DNA from 3 places in the Marinobacter sp. H13 genome. Region 2 is predicted to be linked to each of the others. Evidence: predicted binding sites of a transcription regulator. Region 2 holds the regulator's gene; each other region holds the start of a gene.
What was found. The regulator sigma-54, encoded in region 2, starts transcription at its own class of promoters, with help from an activator protein. The targets are predictions, from matches to a motif close to ANTGGCATNNANNTTGCTNT.
Positions count from the first base shown of each region.

Region 1: AC5JQH_RS12115 (TorF family putative porin) is a predicted target of sigma-54. The motif match lies at 3,234-3,253, and genes of this name have one in related genera.
Region 3: AC5JQH_RS11235 (ammonium transporter) is a predicted target of sigma-54. The motif match lies at 3,802-3,821, and genes of this name have one in related genera.

Region 1 covers NZ_JCACRU010000001.1:2,623,807-2,629,456, reverse strand. Annotated here, with positions in the region: gene AC5JQH_RS12125 (LysR substrate-binding domain-containing protein) at 40-666, opposite strand; gene AC5JQH_RS12120 (low temperature requirement protein A) at 807-1,985, opposite strand; gene AC5JQH_RS12115 (TorF family putative porin) at 2,423-3,163, opposite strand; gene AC5JQH_RS12110 (RidA family protein) at 3,522-3,908, opposite strand; gene AC5JQH_RS12105 (hypothetical protein) at 3,912-4,154, opposite strand; gene AC5JQH_RS12100 (IS1380-like element ISMaq3 family transposase) at 4,293-5,594, opposite strand.
Region 2 covers NZ_JCACRU010000001.1:724,749-730,398, forward strand. Annotated here, with positions in the region: gene lptA (lipopolysaccharide transport periplasmic protein LptA) at 1-190, shown strand, start outside; gene lptB (LPS export ABC transporter ATP-binding protein) at 168-893, shown strand; gene AC5JQH_RS03405 (RNA polymerase factor sigma-54) at 1,045-2,571, shown strand; gene hpf (ribosome hibernation promoting factor) at 2,673-2,981, shown strand; gene ptsN (PTS IIA-like nitrogen regulatory protein PtsN) at 3,069-3,539, shown strand; gene rapZ (RNase adapter RapZ) at 3,568-4,452, shown strand; gene AC5JQH_RS03425 (HPr family phosphocarrier protein) at 4,460-4,729, shown strand; gene mgtE (magnesium transporter) at 4,739-5,650, shown strand, end outside.
Region 3 covers NZ_JCACRU010000001.1:2,440,841-2,446,490, forward strand. Annotated here, with positions in the region: gene AC5JQH_RS11225 (FtsX-like permease family protein) at 1-1,420, shown strand, start outside; gene AC5JQH_RS11230 (lipocalin-like domain-containing protein) at 1,417-2,496, shown strand; gene AC5JQH_RS11235 (ammonium transporter) at 2,515-3,723, opposite strand; gene AC5JQH_RS11240 (flagellar motor protein MotB) at 3,946-4,869, opposite strand; gene pomA (flagellar motor protein PomA) at 4,872-5,642, opposite strand.

The DNA.
Region 1 (5,650 bases), 1.9 Mb from region 2:
GGACAGACCTATTTATCCGGAAAACCGGGACAGACCTATTTATCCACAGTGCCAGCGATCCCGCAGCAGGCGCTCGAGGTGGTCCCGAATCCAGATAATGCCGGGATCCCGGTCATGGCGGGCGTGCCAGACCAGGTACATGCTGGTGGGATCAACCTCAAAGGGCAGCTCTCCCATCCAGAGCCCGTTCACAAAACCGCAGTCCTGACTGATGAGCTCCGGCACCGCCGCAATCAGGTTTGTCTCCCGAAGCACCTGCGGCACGATGGAGAAATGATTGACGGTGGCGGCAATCCGGCGGCTTTGCCCCTTCTGGTCCAGGTAGCTGTCCACGAAACCATGGGCGTCGCCCGACATGGACACAAGCAAATGCCGGGCCTCCAGGAATTCCTCCATGGTGATCGGCTTACCCGCCAGCGGATGTCCTTCGCGCATCGCCAGCACGTAGCCACCCTCAAACAACCAGGTGCTCCGCAGGCTGTGGTCGTGCTGGTTCAGAACGCCAACCGCCAGGTCCACGTGGGCTTCGCGCAGATCGTCGTAGGTGCCATCGGGCGTGTACGAGGAGTTGTTCGTGAAGCTCGAAGAGTCACTGGGGCACGCCATGCGGGAGGACGCACGGCGAACTGAGGACGAAGCGCCGGCGTGGACAGCGCCAACGGACAATCACTGATCACGAAAACAAAAAGGCCGGCTTGATGAATGCTTCCGAAAAGAATGTGGTTCTACGGCTTAATGAGCATAAGAAGAACCCATCAAATCCCTGGCGGCTATCTGTCAAATTGCATGGGCGTAGCCATGTTCCATCACAGCATTTTATCAGACCGGCGCCCATATCTTAGCGCCAGAAAAATCGGCACACCAATCTGCGAGAACAGCGCCAGGACCCAAAGCCCGTTGCTGACAATCGACGGTACGAAGGGATGAACGGCTAGCACAACCAGCGCCATGACAATGCCGAACAGCCTCAGACCGGCGCTGTGGTATTTGTCGGTGGCATCAGCCACGGTTCGACGCAGCGCCCATAGCGAAGCTAAAAAAACCGCAAGGCCGGCCGAGGCAAGCGCGCCGTAGCCGGCCGGATAAGGCTCCCACAGGCCGACGTAGACTTCTCCGGCCAGCGCAACACCAATCGTCACCGCACTCCACAAAATCACGATGTGAGCAAACCAGTATCTCAGCAGCACAGCACTGGTGCGGCTCTTCGGTTTTGCATTGCCTGCGCAGTCGAAATAAGTCCAGGCCAGCGCGAAGAGGGACAAGCCGCCCATGGTCACATTGAACAGCGTACCCGCGCTGACTATGTAGACGCCCTTGTCGGCCAGCGTGACCACCAGCTTAAAGAATCCTTCACCCAGCAAGATCAACATCAGAAGGCCGAAGCGCTCCGAGATGTGTCCGAGTTGAGGCACAAAGCGTTCGAAGCGGAGCGTGCCTACGCGCGGCAGCATATACTGCAGCTGAATTGCTGCCACGCCGGCGGCAAAGACCCAATAGGCGACCGGTGTGGGCAAAAAAGCCGACAGCGCGAACAACCCGGCCAACACGAAAAAATTCCGCCCCTGTTCCTGCGCCAGCCTATTGGCCGCGTTGTCGGTCCACAGATCGCCTCCTTTGGCCTTGTCTCTGTAGATCAGCTCATAGATCCACTGATGGCTGACCTGAAGCCCTGCCTCACAGAACCTGCGCATAAACCCCGTTATCTGTTGCGGACTCCAGGCGTGACGAATCCGCTCCTTAATCCACATGATCACGCCGGGATTGCGTTTGTTGGCCTTCGGGGCGCTGCATCTACGAGCGTCACTCAAGACCTGGGCTTCTTCCGGCTGGTAACCATCCTCTGTTGCCAGATTGCGCCTGAGCTCTCTTGAGACTGTGCTGTTGTGGCAGCCCACAGTCGTGCCGATGTCCCGCATGCTCAGCCCGGTGCTGCGCAGTGCAAAAATCTGGTATCGTTGTGTCTGGGTCAGTTGTCGGTATTCCATCTCTGCTTCACTTTGGTCGGTAAAGCTAATCAGGATACCGGCACTGGCCCTTCTTGCTCTACCCGTGGGTCAAAGTGCTGCACTTATTCTATGAAACCAAGGTAAAACGGAAATAACGTCTGAAACTGGCATCACCCGACACAACAGATAGTTCAACTTTATCTTGATTAAGCTGCTGCGCAACCCATTGACAAAGGACTTGATAGCGAGCGTCCATATTATTCCCTAAGGTTTTAAATTTAATAACAGAATATAATTGCAGGGTATCCTAATCAAAAATAAAAGTTTCAGCAAAATAATAAATTAAACTTTGGTTTTGCAGCCCGGTTGAGGACAGCGAATGATAATCTAAAGCTTAGGCAGGGCCGCATACCCTGATACAAATAAAAATACCCTTAACAAATAAGGGTATTTTTAACTGGAGAATTTACCAAAATTTATTTTAAATCGATGGGTAGAGAATATACAAAAGCCATTTTCAGGTCATCATCACATCCACTATAAACACTAAATCCAGGCGCACAGTTAGCTTCATCCGGAGCGTCAACTATCTGACTTAATGTAAAGCTTAAATTATCATTATACGAATAGGTTAAATCCAAATGAGTATAATCTGTGCCTGTCGCTTCAGAGTCACTGTAACCAAGCGTGGCTGAAAAAGCATCAATGGAACCGCTTAAAGTATAATATTCATAGCCTGTAGCACCTGAGATATTATCATAGTAAGAGAAGTGAACCGGGCCGTAACCTAGCGTTAGAATGATCTCAGATAAATCTCCAATAGTATCATCCTGCACCTGATTACTTGGGTAGACATATGTGACGAACATCAGGTCATACATGAAACCCTCTACTTCACCACCAAAACCTGCATAAACATCAAATTCATTACCCGATTCCGCATCGCCCGATGACCCCCAAATACCACCGTAAAAACCTCCGGCACTGGCATTGATATCACCTGAAATAGCTGGAGTACTATTTCCCAAGTTATTACCTCGCCATAGGTACATATTAGAAACAGCTACTGAAGCGGTTACTTCAACTTCCTCAGCCATCATCATATCGTCAGTTATTGGCACTTCTGCAGCAGCTTGTTGAGCAACCATCATAGAACCAGCAGTAACTGCAGCACTAAGCGCAGACAAACGGAATGTAGTCATAGATTTTTTTAACATAACAAGAACCCCCAAAGGTTTATTTAATTGAGCTATTAATACTCGTTGATAATAATTCCTACCGAGATGTAAAGCACGGACCGTGCCATGCTATTTTTTATCTTTATTTTCAATATATTACATAACAACTACGTATTTATACTTATACCTACACTACACCTAAGCGCACCAAAATAATGCGCTTAAATTTAGGGTGCACCAATTTGACACCCGCTGTAACCCTTAGCGAGAGAATAGAAAATTTAATGAATAGGTATATCAGAGCACTTTAATAAAATGCACTGAGTAATTGAGACGGGACTCTAAAAATACTGACGGGAAACTGCTGTACAATTACTACGCTTGCAAACAAAGACCTCTATTGAATAACGAGTATTCCATCCATTTCAACTTGGGCATGACGAGGCAAAGACGCGACGCCCACAGCAGCGCGAGCCGGATAAGGTTGAGTAAAATACTTTGCCATAATTTCATTCACTTTGGCAAAGTGACCAAGATCAACCAAATATATATTCAATTTCACAAGATCCTGCAAAGAAGAACCAGCCGCTTCGCATACTGCTGACAAATTCTTAAATACTTGATCAATTTGAGCGTCAATCCCGCCATCAATCATTTCCATCGTGCTTGGTACAAGAGGAATTTGTCCCGAAAGGTAGACAGTATCACCAACTTTTACTGCTTGAGAGTAGGTACCAATAGCTTCTGGAGCTTGATTTGTTTGAACTATTGAGCGATTAGACATGCATTATCCTTTCTTATCTTTCTTTGGGTTTTTCCGAGTTTTCGTGATCACACGATTCAAGCGCACAACCGCTTTTATCATTCGCACCCGCTTCATAACGTTCGCCAAGTGACGGCGACCTTGAACATGCAGCACCACGCCCACAACACTAAGCTTGGCATTTTGCTCGATTACGCCAATACGCTCGATATTACCTTCTGCTCTGGTAATAGCCGCGGCTAACCCGGATTTCTCATAGTGCTCCAACAACCTTCGCAGACCAAGCCTGGTAGTGCCAGATCCGAGTGGTCATGGTCGAAGTTGGCGATTATTTAGCCAGTTTCCGGCATTCAGGCACAACTCCCCCTTTCCCCCATTGGTATCGGGCCGGGGGAGCCCGATTATCTACTGGGGCACCAAGCGCTGAACCAGTGCTGAGAGATCGTTCTTGTGTGGATAGCTATCACTCATCAACACCCGTATTCGGCGGGTGTTGCGGATGATGACTGCGCCAACCTTGATCAGCTTCAAGCGCAAGGTGCCGGCACTCATACGTTCGAAGGGCGTGTTTTTCAGATGCACCCGCAAACGCTCGAACAGGGTGTAGGCGAAGCCGGATAAGATCAGCCGCCACTGGTTGGTCCACCAGTGTGTGCTGGAGGTGCGACCGGCAAACAGATCCAGTTGTTGATCCTTGATCCGGTTCTCCATATCACCCCGTGCGCAATACTGTTCGTAGTAGAGCTTGAATCCGTCATCGTAGCGGGAGCTGATAACGAACCGGGGGTTCGGGCCTTGAGGGCCATATTCCAGGCGCGCAACCACCCAGCGTGGCTTATGCCAGCTTCGGGCTTTGTAGCGGAAGCGGAAGGTGCTGGCGAGCTTATGGCCATGAGCCTCGTAGTAGGTCCGGACTTTGTCCATGGCTGGGGCGGCAAGCGCCTCCAGCCGCTGGTTGCGGGCCATGCCTACGATGTAATCCACCTGGTTGCGATCGCACCAGGCCAGCAGTCGGGGCTTGCTGAAGTGGGAGTCGCCCCGGAACACGATCCGGGTCTGTGGCCAATACTCGCGAATAAATCGCACCAGCAGCGCCAGAATGGCCCAGCTGTGCCGGGCATCACCTCGATTGCTGGTGCGCAGATAGCTCACCAGCAAGTGCCTACCGCAGAAGACGTAAAGCGGGAAGTAGCAGTGATGGTCGTAATACCGGTTAAAGAACTTACCCGGCTGGTCGCCGTGCACCGGAATATCGGTGCCGTCAAAATCCAGCACGATTTCCTTGGGCGGCTTCTCATGCTGCTCGATAAAGTGGTGCCAGAGCAACTCATGCGCTTTGACAATGGTTTGCCGATCCATCGCCTGCTCCATTCGACAAAGCGTGGACTTGCCGGCCAGAGTCGAGGCATTCCCCGTGGCGGTTTGTAGTGCCTGATCAAAGCGAAGCGCTTCATGATCATTCAGATCTTCGTAGCCACCGGCCACACCGTAGACCCGTTGCCGGACCAGGGACTTGAGCTCATGACGAATCATCCGGGGATCCCGCTGGTCGGTCAGAGTCTCGGCCAGCCGTTGGGTTAACCGGTGTTGTTTGTCGACTTCGCGCAGTAACAGCAAGCCGGCATCGGAGGTGATATGGCCTCCGGAGAAGTCGGTTTCAATCTGGCGGCGGGAAAGTGGCGAGAAGGTCAGTTTTTGAGGTACCATTTTGGATAGCGGTTGTTGGTGTTGATTGATGGTGTAAGGTCCTGAAATTTTAACAC
Region 2 (5,650 bases):
ACGGGAAGCAGTCATCGAGCAGAATGGCAACCTGTTCCGGGGTGATGTCATTCATTATGATACCGTCGGCCGGGTTGTCACCGCTGAGGGCGGCGCAGACACCGGCGAGGGCAGCGGCCGGGTAGAGATGGTGATTCAGCCACGCAGTACAGACAGACAGGGATCCGATGGCAGTTCTGAGAGCCAGTAACCTGGCAAAGAGTTACAAACAGAAAAAAGTGGTGATCGACGTTTCCCTGGAAATCCGCAGTGGGGAAATTGTCGGGCTGCTTGGTCCCAACGGTGCCGGGAAAACCACCTGCTTCTATATGATCGTTGGGCTGGTTCCTGCCGATCACGGGCGGATAACGATCGACAGCCGGGATATTACGCCGCTGCCGATGCACGGTCGGGCCCGCCAGGGCATCGGCTACCTGCCACAGGAAGCCTCGGTTTTCCGCAAACTGTCTGTGCGCGACAACATCATGGCGATCCTCGAGACGCGGCAGGGCCTGAGCAAGGCAGACCGGCAGAAAAAGCTCGAGGAGCTGCTGGAGGAATTCCACATCACCCATATCCGGGACAGCGTTGGTATGGCCCTGTCCGGTGGTGAGCGGCGACGGGTGGAAATTGCCCGGGCCCTGGCCATGGAGCCGGCTTTCATCCTGCTGGATGAGCCCTTCGCCGGCGTTGACCCTATATCCGTCAGCGACATCAAACACATTATCCGGCATCTGCGGGACAAAGGGATTGGCGTGCTGATCACCGACCATAACGTGCGCGAGACTCTCGATATCTGCGAGAACGCGTACATTGTTTCCGGCGGGCACATCATCGCCTCCGGCAATGCCGATGCGATCCTGGCCAATCAACAGGTCAAGGAAGTCTACCTCGGGGACGAATTCAGGCTATGACAGTGAATGGCTCATTGTTTTGATGATCTGTAGCAAGTAAACTCGGCAAAGAACTTGCTAGGGTAAAGAAAAACCGCGGCAAGTAACCGGCATATAAAGATTTTTTCAAGACCTATGACACAAAGCGCTGATGAGTGACGGATCCTGAACCATGGTTATGAAAGCCTCCTTACAGTTAAAGCTGGGTCAGAGCCTGACCATGACGCCCCAGCTGCAACAGGCGATCCGGCTTCTCCAGCTCTCCACTCTCGACCTCCAGCAGGAAATCCAGCAGGCACTGGAATCCAACCCCATGCTGGAGACCTCCGAGGACGATGACCAGACCGACGCAGCCAGCGAAAACGACGAGCGCGAGGCCAACGCCACCGAGTCCGCCGCTGAAGCTGCCCCGGAACCGGCCAGCGACTGGGATGAATCCGAGAACGGCCCGGACTGGTCCTCGGAGAACGAGATTCCTGACAACATTCCGGACGATCTGCCGGTTGATACCGCCTGGGACGACATCTACCAGTCCGCACCAGCGCCGGCAGCCCGCAACGACGACGAAAACGATCACGATTTCGAAACCCGTAATTCCCCGACCGAAACGCTTCAGGATCACCTGGAATGGCAGCTCAATCTGACGCCCCTCAGTGAACGGGACCAGGCCATTGCCCATGCCCTGATGGATGCAGTGGACGAACGGGGCTATATCACCAGCCCGCTGGAGGAAATCCACGCCGGACTGCTGGATGAGAACGATGAAGACCCCCTTGAACTGGATGAAGTGGAAGCCGTGCTTCACCGCCTGCAACACTTTGATCCGCCCGGCGTGTTTGCCCGGGACCTACAGGAATGCCTGCTGATCCAGCTCAACCAGCTGCCGCCGGAAACACCCTGGCTGGCCCAGGCACGCCTTGTAATTACCCATTACATCAACCTGCTGGGCAACCGCGATTACGCCCAGTTGCTGCGCCGCAGCCGCCTGAAAGAAGACCAGTTGCGGGATGTCCTGGCGCTGATCACCGGCCTGAATCCGCGGCCGGGCGATGTCATTGACCGGGCCGAACCCGATTATGTGATTCCGGACGTGATCGTTCGCAAACACAATGGCCGCTGGCGTGTTGAGCTGAATCCTGAAATTGCACCGCGCATCCGGGTCAATGCCAGCTATGCTTCACTTATAAGGCGTGCGGACAGCAGCGCAGACAACACCTACCTGCGCGACCAGTTGCAGGAGGCCAAGTGGTTCATCAAGAGCCTGCAGAGCCGCAATGAGACCTTGCTGAAAGTCGCGACCCGTATTGTCGAGCACCAGCAGGGATTCCTGGATCACGGTGAAGAAGCCATGAAACCGTTGATTCTTTCAGACATCGCCCAGGCGGTAGAGATGCATGAATCGACCATTTCACGGGTAACCACCCAGAAATACATGCATACCCCCCGTGGCATTTTCGAGCTGAAGTACTTCTTCTCCAGCCATGTCAGCACTGACGAGGGTGGAGAATGCTCCTCCACGGCCATACGCGCGATGATCAAGAAGCTGATTGCGGCGGAAACGCCCAAAAAGCCGTTGAGCGACAGCAAAATTGCAGCCATGCTAGGGGAACAGGGTATCAAGGTTGCGCGACGCACCGTTGCCAAGTACCGGGAGGCCATGCACATTCCGCCGTCCAACGAGCGCAAGCGGCTGGTCTGAATACCCGGGGGCCGGGACGCAACACCGTATTCGCCGGCGCATAATGCGCCAGCACCCAGACCGGCTCCCGGGAGCCGGCACGATGACAACAGGAGACGCCTATGCAACTCAATATTTCAGGCCATCACGTAGAACTGACTCCCGCACTGAAGGATTATGTTTCAGAGAAGTTCGAGAAGCTCGAGCGTCACTTTGACCACATCAGTAACTGCCAGGTGACCCTGGAAGTGGAAAAGGTGCGCCAGATTGCGGAAGCCACGTTGCATGTGGTTGGTGGTGAGATTCACGCAAAGGCAGAAAATGAGGATATGTACGCAGCCATCGATGCCCTGATCGACAAGCTTGACCGTCAGATCCTCAAGCACAAGGAAAAGAATGTAGACCGGATGCACGGAAACGGCTCTCGCTAACTGACTGTTTTCATGCAATTCATCTAATCGAGCTGCGACATGAGTAACGTGTCGCAGCCTTTTTTTTAACGGAAACGCAGTCGATCCATGAGCGACACATCCCTGACCATAGAGAACATTCTTGCTCCGGAGCTCACCCTCTGCAGGGTAGCTGCGTCCAGCAAGAAACGGGCCCTGGAGTTTATTGCCGAGCAGATAAACCATCAGGACAACACGCTCAGCGAGACCCAGCTCTTCAACAACCTGATTTCCCGCGAGCGCCTGGGCAGCACCGGCATTGGCCAGGGAATCGCCATTCCCCACTGCCGTCTGGAAGGACTTGATCACGTGGTGGGCGTGCTGATGACGCTGGAAGAAAGCGTCGAATTCGATGCTATCGACAATCAGCCGGTGGATCTGATTTTCGCCCTGATCGTCCCGAAGGAAGCAACGAGCGAACACCTGGAGCTGCTCAGCCAACTGGCTGAAAAGTTCAATGAGCGGTCGTTCTGTGATCGCCTCCGGCAATCCGAGGACGCCAGCACGCTGTACCAGCGCATGACCGCCTCAGGCGGCTGATATTCACTGCAGTGGAGGTAAGGTGGTCATGAAGCTGATTATCGTCAGTGGCAGGTCCGGTTCGGGCAAGAGTACCGCACTTCATGTGCTGGAGGACCTCGGGTTTTATTGCATCGACAATCTTCCTATTGGCCTGCTCTTCCCCCTCACACGGGAAGCCGCCAGCCAGACCAGGCCTGGTCGACTGGGCAAGATGGCCGTCAGTATCGATGCGCGGAACCTTTCCGGCGAGCTGGCCAATTTCGAGGAGATCTACCGGCGCCTCCAGGAAACCGGGGTTACCGTTGAAATCATCTTCCTGGACGCCGACGAGCAGTCGCTTCTGCAGCGTTTTCACGCCACCCGCAGAAAGCATCCGTTGAGTGACGACAGGACCTCTCTCCGGGAAGCCATTACCAGCGAGAAGAAACTGCTGGAGCCCCTCTCCAAGCTTTCCGATCTTTACGTAAATACCACCGGCATGTCCATGTACGAGCTGCGGGACATGGTCAAGCAGCGCGTGGTCGGTCGAAAAGATCAGGAACTGGCTCTCCTGTTTCAGTCATTCGGCTTCAAACACGGCGTGCCGCTGGATTCCGACTACGTTTTCGATGTCCGCTGCCTGCCCAACCCCTACTGGGATACCAGCCTCCGCAAGTATGTCGGGACGGATCAGCCGGTTATCGAGTTTCTGGAAAAAGAACCGGCAAGCCGGAAGATGATCGAGGACCTGAAATCATTTCTGGATACCTGGCTGCCCTCCTTTGCAGACAGTAACCGCAGCTATATGACCATTTCCATTGGCTGTACCGGCGGCCAGCACCGGTCGGTGTATGTGTGCGAGCAGTTGGGTGAGTACTTCCGGCAACGGTACAGCAATGTGCAAGTGCGGCACACCGAGCTGCCACACCTGCAGACCCGGGAAGAGATCTGATCAAGCCATGATTCGCCGCCCCATTACCATCATCAACAAACTGGGCCTGCATGCGCGCGCCACTGCGAAGCTGGTCAACACGGCATCGGAATACGACAGCAGCGTGCGTATCAGCGGCAAAGGCCGGGATGTGGACGCGAAGAACATCATGCAGGTGATGATGCTGGCCGCCAGCAAAGGAACCGATGTGGAGCTCATTGCCGACGGACCGGATGAGGAACAGGCCATCGAAGCATTGGTGGAACTGATTAACGACTATTTCGGTGAGGGTGAGTAAAATAAACACATGACCGATATTCTGGAAAAAAGCCAGGCCCGCCAGCGTCTTCGTTCCCTGAGCGAAGCGCTGGACAGTGGCGCACTGAAGCAGGTTGCCCGCATCCTGAACGGTGGCCTGAGCCCCAGTGATATTGCCCATTTGCTGGAGTCCTCACCGCCCCGGCAGCGGGCCCTGCTGTGGAACCTGGTGGACAAAGACCTCGAAGGCGAGGTTCTCCAGTATCTCAGTGATGATATCCGAGGCTACTTCCTGAGCCAGCTGAACGCTCAGGAACTGGCGGACATCATCGAGGATTTCGAGTCAGACGACCTGGCCGACCTGCTGCAGCAGCTGCCGGATACGGTCATCCAGGAAGTCCTGGAGACCATGGACGAGCAGGACCGGCAACGGGTGGAGGAAGTTCTCTCCTATCCGGAGGACACCGCCGGCGGTCTGATGAACACGGACACCATTACGGTGCGCCCGGACATCAGTATCGATGTTGTGCTCCGCTACCTTCGCAGGCACCGCACCCTGCCACCCATGACCGACAGCCTGATCGTGGTCAGCCGCCGGGACGATTTCATTGGCATGCTGCCCATCACGAAAATGCTGGTCTCCAACCCCGCCTCCACCGTGCGGGAAGTCATGGATACCGACATCGAGCCCATTCCCGTGAGCCTCTCCGACACCAAGGTAGCGACATTGTTTGAACGCTACGACCTGATCTCGGCGCCGGTGGTAAACGAGGAGGGCCGCCTGCTGGGTCGGATCACCATCGATGACGTGGTTGACGTTATCCGGGAGGATGCGGACCACTCACTGATGAGTATGGCGGGTCTGGACGAAGACGAGGACACCTTTGCGCCGGTGTGGAAAACCACCCGTCGCCGTGCCGTCTGGCTGGGCATCAACCTGATTACGGCACTGACCGCCTCC
Region 3 (5,650 bases), 1.7 Mb from region 2:
CACCATGATGGCCGTGATTCTGGTGGCTTGTCTGGCGGATTTCCTCCGGCCAATTTTCCGGGGGCTTGTGGGAGGCAACCGCCGATACGGCGGCCTGGTGTTGTTGGTTCTGATCGCAGGCCTCGCCTTGACGGTTTGGGTCACCGATCTGCTCTGGCTTTTTATTGCCGTGGCCATGGTATTCGTGGCTGCGGGTATTCTAGCGCCCAGGTTGATTGCCTCGCTTGCAGACTGGCGGTCCGGCCACGACAGGGATCTGCAGGCACGTTGGCGCCACCGGGAGCTTTCAGTGCTGGCTCGTCGCCTGGCACTGCCATTGGTAGCTCTACAGTTCGCCATGGCGATGGTGCTGGCGGTGCAGGCACTGGTTACGACTTTTGAAAGTACGTTTGACCGGTGGCTGGCGCAGAGACTGGAAGCGGACTATTACGTCGAAGTCCCGGAATCAGCAGATGCTGCCCTGGCTCTCGACTGGCTCGCTGAACAGCCGGGGCTCTCTGCTTCCGGGCTGTGGCACCGGGTCATTCGGGGCCGGGCAATTCTGTCGGGCGGCGAAGATGAGGGGGATGCCAGGGTTGACGTCTTTGCCATCGGCCCGGTTGGTCCGCTGGTGACCGGTTGGCAGTTGTTTGAGTCGGCGCCGCAGCCCTGGCAGAGCCTGCAACAGGGCCAGGGCGTGATGGTGAATGAACAGCTGGCGCGCCGGCAAGATGTAGAGGTCGGCCAGTCCCTGAAGGTAACCCTCGGAAGCCAGTCGTTCGAATTCCCTGTACTGGCCATCTACCCGGATTATGGCCGCCCCGCCGGCGAGATCCTGATTCATCCGTCGGTTCTTCCAGCGGAGTTCGAAACCGGCTTCCAGAGCCTGTCAGTTTCGCCGGGCAATCTCTCCATTGAGGCAGTGACCGATGGATTAAAAGGGGTATGGCAGGTCGAGGCGCTGACGGTCCGGGACAACCGGGCGATTGAAGAGCTCGCCTCTGCCATTTTCGACCAGACCTTTCTGCTGACCCGGGCCATGACCACCCTGACCCTGATACTGGCGGCTATCGCCCTTCTGATGATGGGCTGGGTCTTTTTCTCGACCCGTGCCTGGTATTTCCGGCTGCTTGTGGTGTGGGGGCTGTCACGAAGGCAGGCCTCGGCCCAACTGGTCCGGTTGTCAGTGTCGTTGACCGGTGCCATTGCCCTGCTGGCCCTGCCATTGGGTGTCTGGTTGACCTGGGTGCTGGTGCATCGGATCAATCCCATCGCGTTTGGCTGGTCCCTGCCCATGGCCGTCTACCCGGTTTTCTGGCTGGAGCTTGGTGTGCTCAGCATGCTGATCGGTCTCAGCATCGCCTTACTGATGAGCCGCCAGTTGAAATCGCCGACGGTCGCACCTGTAAACGCCAATGCCCTGGCGGGAGGTGAGCGATGAGACGCTGGATCTTCCTCTGGTTCGCCGCTGTTCTGGCCGGCTGTTCGGAGCCACAGCAAGAGTCAGGCTTTGCCGGACTGGCCGGCATCACGGATAACGAATCCGGTGTGCCCTTTCTGCAGCCCGGGCCGGGAGAACGTCTGTCGTTTCCCGAGGATTATGGCCCCCACCCGCAGCACCGGATCGAATGGTGGTACCTGACCGCCAATTTGAAGACGGAGGATGGCGAGCCCCTTGGCCTGCAATGGACCCAGTTCCGCCAGGCAATCAAGCCGAGGCCGGCAGACGCTGAGTCCCCGGACGCAAATAATTGGCCCCTGGAAGCGGCCTGGATGGCCCATGCCGCAGTAAGCTTTGATACCCGGCACTACTTCGCAGAGAAGCTGGCCCGGGGCGACGTCGGCCACGCCGGTGCGCAGGCAGAGCCGATCGCTGTGTGGCTGGACAACTGGCAACTTGAGGCTGGAGCCGGGAAGAATTCCTGGCGGTTGCGGGTCTCGGCGGATGGCTGGTCCTACGATTTGACCCTGAGCATCGCCGGAAAGCCTGTAGCCCACGGCGATGAAGGCTTCAGTGCCAAATCCGCCGATGGCGAGGGCTCCATGTATTTTAGTCTGGTGGGCCTTCAGATCGACGGCACGGTCACCCTGGGCGATCAGACGTTGGAAGTAAGTGGGAAGGGTTGGTTTGACCGGGAGTGGAGCAGCCAGTTTCTGAAATCCGGCCAGCAGGGCTGGGACTGGTTTGCGTTGCACCTGGATTCGGGCGACAAACTGATGGCTTTCCAGCTCAGGGAAGAAGACGGTGGCTTTCGTGCCGGAACCTGGATTCCGGCTGATGGCGAGCCCACCGCTCTTGGTGCCGATCAGCTCAACCTCAAGCCATTAACCCAGGGCGACGGTTATCCCCGTGCATGGCGTCTGGAAGTGCCAGACTTTGGCCTGAACCTGGAGGTGGCTGCGCCGGCGGGGGACTATCGAAACACCGGGCTCTACCCGTACTGGGAGAGCCCGGTGTCAGTATCCGGCAGCCATGGTGGCGTGGGCTACATGGAACTGACCGGATACGGCGAGTGAACTGCACCGTGACCGGTGTTACTCGACCGCGGTCGCCCCAATCCGGTGGATGCTCAGATCCGCCCCGTTGAACTCTTCCTCTTCGGTCAGGCGCAGGCCGGAGATGGCGTTGATTGCGCCATAGACAATCAGACCGCCGACAAAGGCCACCACAACGCCGGCCACTGAGCCGATGATCTGCGACATCAGGCTGACGCCGCCAAGGCCTCCCAGCGCTTCCTGGCCGAAAATGCCGCAGGCAATCGCTCCCCAGACACCACAGACACCGTGCAGGGGCCAGACACCCAGAACATCGTCCAGCCGTTCGATCTTGGCCTGCGCCCATTCAAACAGGTAAACGAAGATGGCGCCTGCTACGCCGCCAGTCACCAGAGCACCCACCGGATGCATCAGGTCAGAGCCGGCACATACCGCCACCAGTCCCGCTAGCGGACCGTTGTGGATAAAGCCCGGGTCCTTACGGCCCAGCAGCATGGAGACGAGGATGCCGCCGACCATGGCCATCAGGCTGTTCACGGCCACCAGGCCGCTGATGCCGTCCAGGGTCTGGGCCGACATGACGTTGAAGCCAAACCAGCCAACGGTCAGAATCCAGGCGCCCAGGGCGAGGAAGGGGATATTGGAGGGGGCAAAGGCCACCACCTTGCCGTTGCGGTAGCGCCCATTTCGTGCACCCAGAACCAGTACGGCCGCCAGGGCGATCCAGCCGCCCACCGCGTGCACTACAACGGAGCCGGCAAAGTCGTGGAATGATGCACCAAACTGGTTCTCCAGCCAGCCCTGGAAACCATAGTTGCCGTTCCAGATCAGCCCCTCAAAGAAGGGATAGATAAAGGCGACAATCAGGCCTGAGGCAATCAGCATCGGGTAGAACCTGGCGCGTTCGGCAATACCGCCGGACACGATGGCGGGAATGGCCGCGGCGAACGTCATCAGGAAGAAAAACTTCACCAGATCATAGCCGTTGGCAGCAGTGAGCTCGGCGGCGCCGCTCATGAAATGGCTGCCGTAGGCGATGTAATAGCCGATAAAGAAGTAGGCCACGGCGGAGATGCCGAAGTCGGTCATGATCTTGACGAGGGCATTGACCTGGTTCTTGTGGCGTACCGTGCCCACTTCCAGGAAGGCAAAGCCGGCATGCATGGCCAGCACCATAATGGCGCCGATAAGGATGAACAGCGTGTTGGCGCTTTCGGTCAGGGTATGTACTGCACTCGTGATGTCCACGGGTTTTCGCTCCTGATGTTGTGTGTCCGGCCTCTATCGGACCGTTTACGTTGACTTGTGCATTGTTGAGGTGCAGCTGAAGCAAGAGCTGTTCCAAAACAAGGCATATCAAGAGCTGAAGGGCAGTTGAGGGGGCTTTCAGAAATGTGAGGTACTATTTTCACTCTAATAGTGCACTAATACTGTGCGTTTTAGCGTGTAGCGCACCAAAATAGAGTGCGCTTACCAACTGATTTCGTTTGGTGTCGAGCTGTCGGATTCGGATTCGATCCCGAGGCTGGATTCGGCATCATCCGATTCGGACTGGATCAGTTCCCGAAGGCGTACTTCCTGTTCCTGCATCGGGCCGGAGAGATCAATGATGATTTCCACGCGCCGGTTCTTGGCGCGGTTCTCTGCAGAGGTGTTGGGTACCCGCGGCTCGGTATCCGCCAGACCGGTGACGGACAGACGGGTGGGTTCCACCTGGTCCCGGGCAACCAGAACGTTGGCAACGGCGGCTGAACGGGCGGCGGAGAGGTCCCAGTTACTGTAAAAACGGTCGGTCCGGATAGGCACGTTGTCGGTGTGCCCCTCGATCGTCAGGTCACCGGGAATGCCTTCAATCACCTCCGCCATATCCAGCAGCAGGCCCTCGAATTCCCAGGTCAGCTGAGCCGAGCCGGAAGGGAAAGAACCTTTTTCCTCAACCCGAATCACGATTCGCCGCTGATCCTCACTCACATTGATGCGCCCATCGGCGATCGCCGGCTCCAAGACTTTCAGGATATCGTCCATGGTTTCCTGCATCTGTTCCTCCATGGCGGCTTCAACGGCCATGTCGGTGGGGCTCTTCAGGGTCTGGAGCTCCGGCGCTTCGTCCGTGGTGGTCTGTTTGACTTCGTTGACCACCGTGGGCTCGGGCGGCGCAGGGGAAAACTTGTCAAAAATAGGGCTGGTACCCTTCGGGATCTCCAGGGCCGGCACATCCCGCTGGACGCCAAAGGCTTTGGACAGCTCACCGGCAATCTGCTTGAACTTCTGGGCGTCGATCTCGGAAAAGGACAGCAGCAGAACAAAGAAGCACATCAGCAGGGACATGAGATCGGCGAAGGTGACAACCCACGCCGGAATCCCCGGCTTTTCCTCTTCTGGTAACTCGTCCATGGTTACGCGCCTTCTGCTTCGGCCACTTTTTCACGTTCTTTGGGTGGCAGGTAGCTTGAAAGCATCTGCTCAATGATACGGGGATTGGTCCCTTCCTGGATGGCAACCAGTGCATCAATGTACAGGGACTGCATGCGTGCTTCCTCGGTCATTCGCAGAGAAAGCTTGTCGGCTATCGGGGTTGCAAACATGGTTGCAATCATGGCGCCATAAAGCGTGGTCAGCAGGGCGACCGCCATGGCCGGGCCGATGGATTTGGGATCTTCCATGTTCGACAGCATCTGAACCAGACCAATCAGTGTGCCGATCATGCCCATCGCCGGCGCCACGTCCGCCATGGCCGTGAAGACCTTGGCGCCAGAGCGATTGTGGTCGAGAGTCATCAGACGCTCCTTGTTCAGAAGCTCCTTGATGGTTTTGCTGTCCTGTCCGTCCACCAGCATCTGAATGCCCTGGGACAAAAAAGGGCTGCTGATCTCCCTGCCTTCGAGGCCCAGCACGCCCTCTTTCCGGGCTACGTTGGCGATGTCCACCAACTCCTCAATGCTGGCCTGGGTTTCCGGCAGTTTGAATTTGAAGGCGCGGGCGGCCGCTTTGAAAGCCCCCAAAAATTGCGAAACGCTGAACTTGGCGAGCACGACGAACATGGTGCCGCCCACAACGATCAACAGCGAGGCCGGATTGATAAATACAGCAGGTGAAACACCGAGAATAACGGCAGACGCGATCAGCAGTGTAGCGCCGGCAAGACCGATGAGAGTGGCTAGATCCACGACAACTC